2 linked regions of the Prochlorococcus marinus str. MIT 1214 genome follow. The protein of the gene in region 1 interacts with the protein of each later gene in a pairwise test. Links are inferred from orthologs where the notes say so. Each region holds a gene or a part of one and is shown in the gene's direction. Other genes may lie near its edges.

Region 1 (3,254 bases):
AACACTAAATTCAGGATTACAGATTTGCTAAATAATGGATGTTTCCTTTGCCATTTTTTCTTATTGTGCTGACAATAATAATTAACTCTCCTACTTGGGAAATACAAAAATAAATGAGTTTACATAGAATAGTTAGGCAGCTTTTCTCGATAAATCATTGGCGGAAAGAGATATAATTTCACCTTTTGGTGTTTTATAAACTCTCTCTACAATTTCACCTTCAGTGATGATTACTTTAGTATTCATTGAACCTGAGGGCAATGTCTTAATGGCTGGGACAAGAGCTTCTTTTAAATCAGGGAACTGCTCCAAATCCTTGAAGTCTTTAATTTTCTTCTTAGAAACCATTCCAATAAATAAGACGAAATTATCCCTTCCTTTTAACTAACTTCTCTACATTCGTAAAGAGCTTGTATGGCTAATCCTCACTCTATAGGACTAACGTGAAAAAATTAGATATATTTTTTGGATTAGGAATTGCTTTTATAAGCTTGTTTTCATTGTTTTCAAAAGTGTTGTATCTGATGTCCAAAATCAATACCATTGCAGTACTCAAAAGCAGGTATCCAAAAATTACTTGTTGTCGTGGAAATATCTTTCTTCTATCTTATTGAGTCGAAAAGCAATCACGAATGATCAATTGATTTTATCCATCTACAACAAGCGCTCTGTTGTACTAAGAATAATTTTTTCCTTTCAGTGTCTCTGTTAATTTCTACTTCTTTTTTTTATTTTCAATTCTGTTTAAGAGATATTATATTAATTTATATTTTTGACCTATAGATATGATTATGAACGTTTTTCCAAAGAAAATAATGCTTTTAGGTAGTGGAGAATTAGGGAAAGAGGTGGCAATAGCAGCTAAAAGATTAGGTTGTTATGTTATTGCATGTGACAGATATAATGATGCGCCAGCCATGCAGATAGCTGATCAATTTGAAGTATTAAATATGAATAATGCTAGTGACTTAAAAGAAGTAATATATAAATGTAAACCTGATATAATTATTCCTGAAATTGAGGCCCTTGCAGTAGATGTATTAAAGGAAATCGAACAAGAAATAACAGTAATACCAAATGCAAGAGCCACTGCAATAACTATGAATAGAGATAAAATCAGAGATTTAGCTGCTAACGAATTAAATATAAGAACTGCAAAATTTAGTTATGCGATGAATCAATCCGAGCTTTATTTGAATGCAGAGTCGATTGGTTATCCATTATTAATTAAGCCAGTTATGAGTTCTTCAGGTAAAGGACAAAGTTTAGTTAATAATAAAAATGATTTAGTCCAGGCTTGGAATTTGGCTATTGAAAAATCAAGAGGTAAATCAAATAAAATTATATTAGAGGAATTTATTGATTTTGATTTAGAAATTACTTTATTAACTATTAGACAATTTAATGGCAAAACATTATTTTGTGCACCGATTGGACACGAGCAAAAGAATGGAGATTATCAATGTAGTTGGCAACCAGCTAAATTAACTGAAAGTGTTTTAGATAAGGCTAAAAAGATAGCCAAATGTGTCACTGATAATCTTGGTGGAGTTGGTTTGTTTGGCGTTGAATTTTTTATTAAGGGTGAGGAGGTGATTTTTTCAGAGCTGTCACCAAGACCACATGACACAGGCTTAGTAACTTTGATTAGCCAAAATTTAAATGAGTTTGAATTACACCTTAGAGCTGTTTTAGGTATCCCAATTCCAGAAATAGTTTGTCATGGAGCGTCTGCGAGCAGAGTGATTTTGGCTTCCCAGAAAACTTCAAACATAGCTTTTACGGGACTTGAAGATGCCTTAAGTCAATCGAATACAGGTATATTTATATTTGGCAAGCCGAGCTCTACTGAAGGTCGTCGAATGGGAGTAGCTGTAGCAAAAGCTGAAACCCTCGATGAGGCAAGAATCAAAGCTGATAAAGCAGCTCAATCAGTCCGATTTATAAATGAATAATTTTAATTCAGATTGTTTATCCGATTTCATTAAGTGCAAGTCGATTTGGTTTCTATTTTTGACTGAGTTAAATTGGAATCCAAGTGCTATTAATCCTCTTGAGTTGGTCCCTGAATCTTTTTGGCCTGAAGTTACCGATCTCTTAATCGAAGCTAGATATATTGGTCAAAGCAGGAAGTATTACCTCAAAGAGTCTGATAAATATATGGATTATTTAAGTAAAGGTGGTAGGCCTTTTAAAGCGGATTGAAAAACATACATATTCTTTAACTTCTTAGCAACTTCCTGTAGCACCGTAATTGTTAACATTTTTGTATCTTGCCTTGCCTAACAAAAACTAAATTACAACAGATTTATGGTGATAGAGGATCCGAAATTTCGTTTATTCATGCTTTTTTGATCAATTTAATAGTGATAGTATTTTTTAGATACTGGGTATTAAATAACGAGGCTTTTGTGTGGTTACTATATGGTTTACCTTCTTGAAATTTTCTGAAAGCATTTGATTCGATTTTCAAAATATTGATTCATCTGGAGTTAAGTCGTTAATTACTTTGATAATTTTTGCCATATTAGGATCCTTTTTTGTTCTTTAATGACTTTTGTAAGAAGAGGGAAAAGGAGGAATGTTGGTTTAGTTTAAAAAAAGAAAAAAGAGGATAAATAATTAACTTTCTTAGTGATTTAAGGGTTTTTTAGTAAGAAATGCAACTATTTCGGTTAACACTACATAATTCACTGTTTTATGTATCATGAGGAACATCGTTTAAAGATAATTTCTGTTATTTTTGATACACGTTCAGCTAAATATCAAGCTGCAGTATGACTCGAGACATGGAACGGGGTCTTGAGCGCTACTAGAAAGAGCAATGACTGTTCTTACTTACAGAGGCCAAGAGTACCTTCAACACAAAGAAGCTACTCCAAAAAAAGTTGTAGAACTTAGTTACAGAAGTAACATCTACACAACTAGGCAAGCAGAAGCTAAAAAGCAGATGCAAGCATCCTTAACTTACAGAGGTAATACTTACCAAAAGTAATTTATAGGATATACAGAAGGGGTAATAAATTACCCCTTTTTTTTATGCTTATTTTCCCAATAAATAACTAGCTGAATAATAGTTTTTGTTCTATGTATTTTTGCCTGAGTTCTATTACTCTGGTTTTATGGGTCACATCCGATGTAGAAATAAGAATGACTCCGAATTAATCACAATGATTACTCAACAGTCATGGCCTAGTTGCAAGCTGCCTAAAACTCAAAAGGCACTTGAAGCTATTTATTCAATGCTCTGGAAA
Region 2 (3,195 bases), 150 kb from region 1 along the record:
TGGGAGATTGACTCCCTAACCATATCCTCCAAATTTTTTGTGGACTGGGTAATTTGGCCAAAGTCTTTATCACCTACCCTGACGCTAGGTTTAATGAGTTTTTAATTGAAATTCTATTCATTTTCATTTTATTTATGCCAAAAATTTTAGATGGAAAAAAACTTGCTCAGGAGCTTGAACTCATACTTCAAAAGGCTATCCAATCTGGTTTGGAAGTTGCGGAACGTCCACCTGGTCTTGCTGTCCTTAGGGTTGGGAATGATCCTGCCAGTGGAGTTTATGTCAATTACAAGGAAAAAGCATGCGATCGAATAGGTGTTAGAAGTTTCGCAAAGCATTTAAGAGAAGATATTTCATTGGAAGAGCTTATAGAAACCATTAAAAGTTTGAATGATGATAAGAATGTTGATGGAATTTTATTGCAACTACCATTACCCGACCACCTTGATGAGTCTACCTTGCTGAGGAACATTGACCCTGATAAGGATGCTGATGGTCTACATCCTTTGAACCTAGGAAAATTAATAAAGGGAGAAAAAGGCCCAAGATCATGTACGCCTGCTGGTGTTATGTCTCTTCTTGAGCGAAATCAAATCAAAATCGAAGGAAAAAGAGCCGTTGTTGTTGGCCGTAGCATTCTTGTTGGTAAGCCCATGGCCTTAATGCTTGAAGCTGCAAATGCTACTGTTACTATTGCTCATTCAAGAACTAAAGATTTACCTTCTTTGACTAAGCAGGCTGATTTACTGGTGGTAGCAGCTGGCAAGCCTTATTTGATTGGTAAAAATCATGTAAGTGAGAATTGCGTGGTTATTGATGTGGGCATACATAGACTTCAGCCTGATCAGGAAAATATAAAAGAGCTCAAAAAGACTAAACTTTGTGGAGATGTAAAGATATTTGAAATTGAAGATAAAGTAGCTTCTTATTCGCCTGTCCCTGGCGGAGTAGGGCCTATGACAGTAACAATGCTTCTAGCAAATACGGTTGACAGGTGGCAGAAACATTGTGGATTACCTTTAACTATTAGTAATTTACTTCCATGAATCACAATGTCCTGAGAGAATTATTAGGAATAGATTTTTTGCATGCAGGAAGCAACCGCTTCTTTTGACTTCGCTGAGTATCTAGATAAAGCTAGAACTCGCGTTGAAGTTGCGCTTGATGCGTCTCTAGGCCCTGAAAAGCCAGAAAAATTAAGAGAGTCAATGCGTTATTCCCTTTTGGCGGGAGGGAAGAGATTAAGACCAATACTATGTCTTGCTGCCTGCGAACTTGCTGGAGGCGAAGTTGAAAAAGCATTGCCTACAGCAGTTGCTCTGGAAATGATTCATACAATGTCTCTTATCCATGACGATCTACCTTCAATGGATAATGACGATCTTCGTAGAGGGCGTCCAACAAATCACAAAGTCTACGGAGATGCGGTAGCCATACTTGCTGGAGATGCTCTATTGACTAGAGCTTTTGAGATGGTTTCAATTCGAACAGAGGGGATACCGTCAGAGAGACTATTGAAAATTGTTGGTGAGCTTTCTTTAGTAGCAGGAGCTCCCGGACTAGTGGGAGGACAAGTAGTTGATCTCGACTGTGAAGGGAAAGAAGTTGATTTAGAAACCTTGGAGTACATTCACCTTCATAAAACAGGCGCTCTGCTAAGGGCCTGTGTCACTTGCGGAGCATTGATTGGAGGAGCTGATGAGAAACTTCTGGAGGCACTAAGTGTCTATGCGAGAGGTATTGGCTTAGCATTTCAAATAATTGATGACATTCTTGATTTAACAGCAAGTAGTGAAGTATTGGGTAAAACAGCAGGAAAGGATTTAATTGCTGATAAGACTACTTATCCCAAATTACTTGGTCTTGATGAATCAAGAAGGAGAGCAGATCTTTTAGTCGCTACAGCAAAAAATGCTCTTGATCCTTGGCCAGAAAAATCAAAACCTCTTCTTGCATTGGCTGATTACATTACAAGTAGAGATAGATGAATCTTAATCCAGGTTTCGAATTTCAATTTATTTATATTCTTGATAATGCTGTATTGGCATGGGGCCTAATAGCGTGTGGACTTGCTCAGTTTTCTAAATTATTATTTGAATTGATTTTTAAGCAAAAGTGGAGACCGTCAGTACTTTTAGAAACAGGAGGTATGCCTTCAAGTCATTCGGCTTTGGTAACAGGAACCGCTGCAGGAGTAGGCCTTCAGCTTGGTTTTAATGATCCAGTATTTGCCTTGGCTTCAGCAATTGCTTTTATTGTGATGTACGATGCTTCTGGAATAAGAAGGTCGGCAGGCTTAATAGCAGCAAAAGTTAATCAAATTTCAAAAGATAATTCCAAGGAAGTGTCTTCAGAAACCACTTTAAAAGAATCTTTGGGGCATACCAAAATCGAAGTATTAGTAGGAAGTCTTCTTGGTCCAATTGTGGCTTTGCCAGGTATTTTCTACATTGGTTCTCCTTTGCATATTTTGCAAATGATTGGATTAGTTTCTTTGTGAAAGAAGTAATAGCAAAAGAGGATTGTGTTTTTTTAACTAAGGATCAAGAAAAATCTCTTCAATTATTCACTGAATGGCTAAAGGCCCCATATTCTTTTAAGCCCTTCGTAATGAAAGGCTTTGCAGGGAGCGGCAAAACATATTTATCGATGAAATTATTAAAAAAGGTTGATGAATTAGGTTTGTGTTGGACCGTAGTTGCACCAACTCATAAAGCTGTAGGTGTGTTAAGGGAGGGGTTAAAGAATGAATCTATTCAGCCCACATGGTTCCCCTCTACCATTCACCGTTTGCTTCGACTTAAGTTGAAAAGACAGGCGGATGTAGAAATATGTGAAAAAACAGATCAAACAGAGAACTCTTTGGAGAATTTAGGACTTGTTCTAATTGATGAAGCATCAATGATTGATTCCAAACTATTGGAGATAACTCTTGAATGCGCAAGATTTAACTCGACTCGTTTGGTTTTTGTTGGTGATCCTGCTCAACTCCCACCAGTAGGAGAAAGTTCTAGCTCGGTTTTTTTAATGAAAAGGTCAGTTAATACTGAACTTAGGGAAGTTGTTCGTCATCAGGGGCCTGTTTTGAAATTGGCAAAAATAATTAGAGACGGGCAAATCCCTTGTAAGCAGCCACCAATAGTTCCAGTTATTAATTCTAAGAAAGGTAATGTTGGAATATTAGATAGAACAAAT

The links.
Region 2: the proteins of purT (region 1) and crtE interact in binary tests that used the Escherichia coli proteins (3 or more experiments, as listed by UniProt). The link is inferred for Prochlorococcus marinus str. MIT 1214 from one-to-one orthologs.

The regions. Positions count from the first base shown.
Region 1 is NZ_CP114777.1:469,873-473,126, reverse strand. The notes cover bases 37-2,873. They hold purT (formate-dependent phosphoribosylglycinamide formyltransferase), read left to right. Parts: upstream 37-791; coding sequence 792-1,955; downstream 1,956-2,873. Other genes in these bases: O5639_RS02740 (DUF4278 domain-containing protein), read left to right, coding at 2,825-2,873; O5639_RS02745 (hypothetical protein), read left to right, coding at 2,014-2,205; O5639_RS02755 (hypothetical protein), read right to left, coding at 133-348. Outside these bases: more of O5639_RS02740, read left to right, coding at 2,874-2,995. UniProt on the Escherichia coli protein: Involved in the de novo purine biosynthesis. Catalyzes the transfer of formate to 5-phospho-ribosyl-glycinamide (GAR), producing 5-phospho-ribosyl-N-formylglycinamide (FGAR). Formate is provided by PurU via hydrolysis of 10-formyl-tetrahydrofolate.
Region 2 is NZ_CP114777.1:616,827-620,021, reverse strand. The notes cover bases 261-3,038. They hold crtE (geranylgeranyl diphosphate synthase CrtE), read left to right. Parts: upstream 261-1,088; coding sequence 1,089-1,988; downstream 1,989-3,038. Other genes in these bases: O5639_RS03865 (ATP-dependent DNA helicase), read left to right, coding at 2,497-3,038; O5639_RS03870 (divergent PAP2 family protein), read left to right, coding at 1,985-2,500; folD (bifunctional methylenetetrahydrofolate dehydrogenase/methenyltetrahydrofolate cyclohydrolase FolD), read left to right, coding at 261-1,046. In the rest of the region: O5639_RS03885 (HDIG domain-containing metalloprotein), read right to left, coding at 1-61; more of folD, read left to right, coding at 135-260; more of O5639_RS03865, read left to right, coding at 3,039-3,195.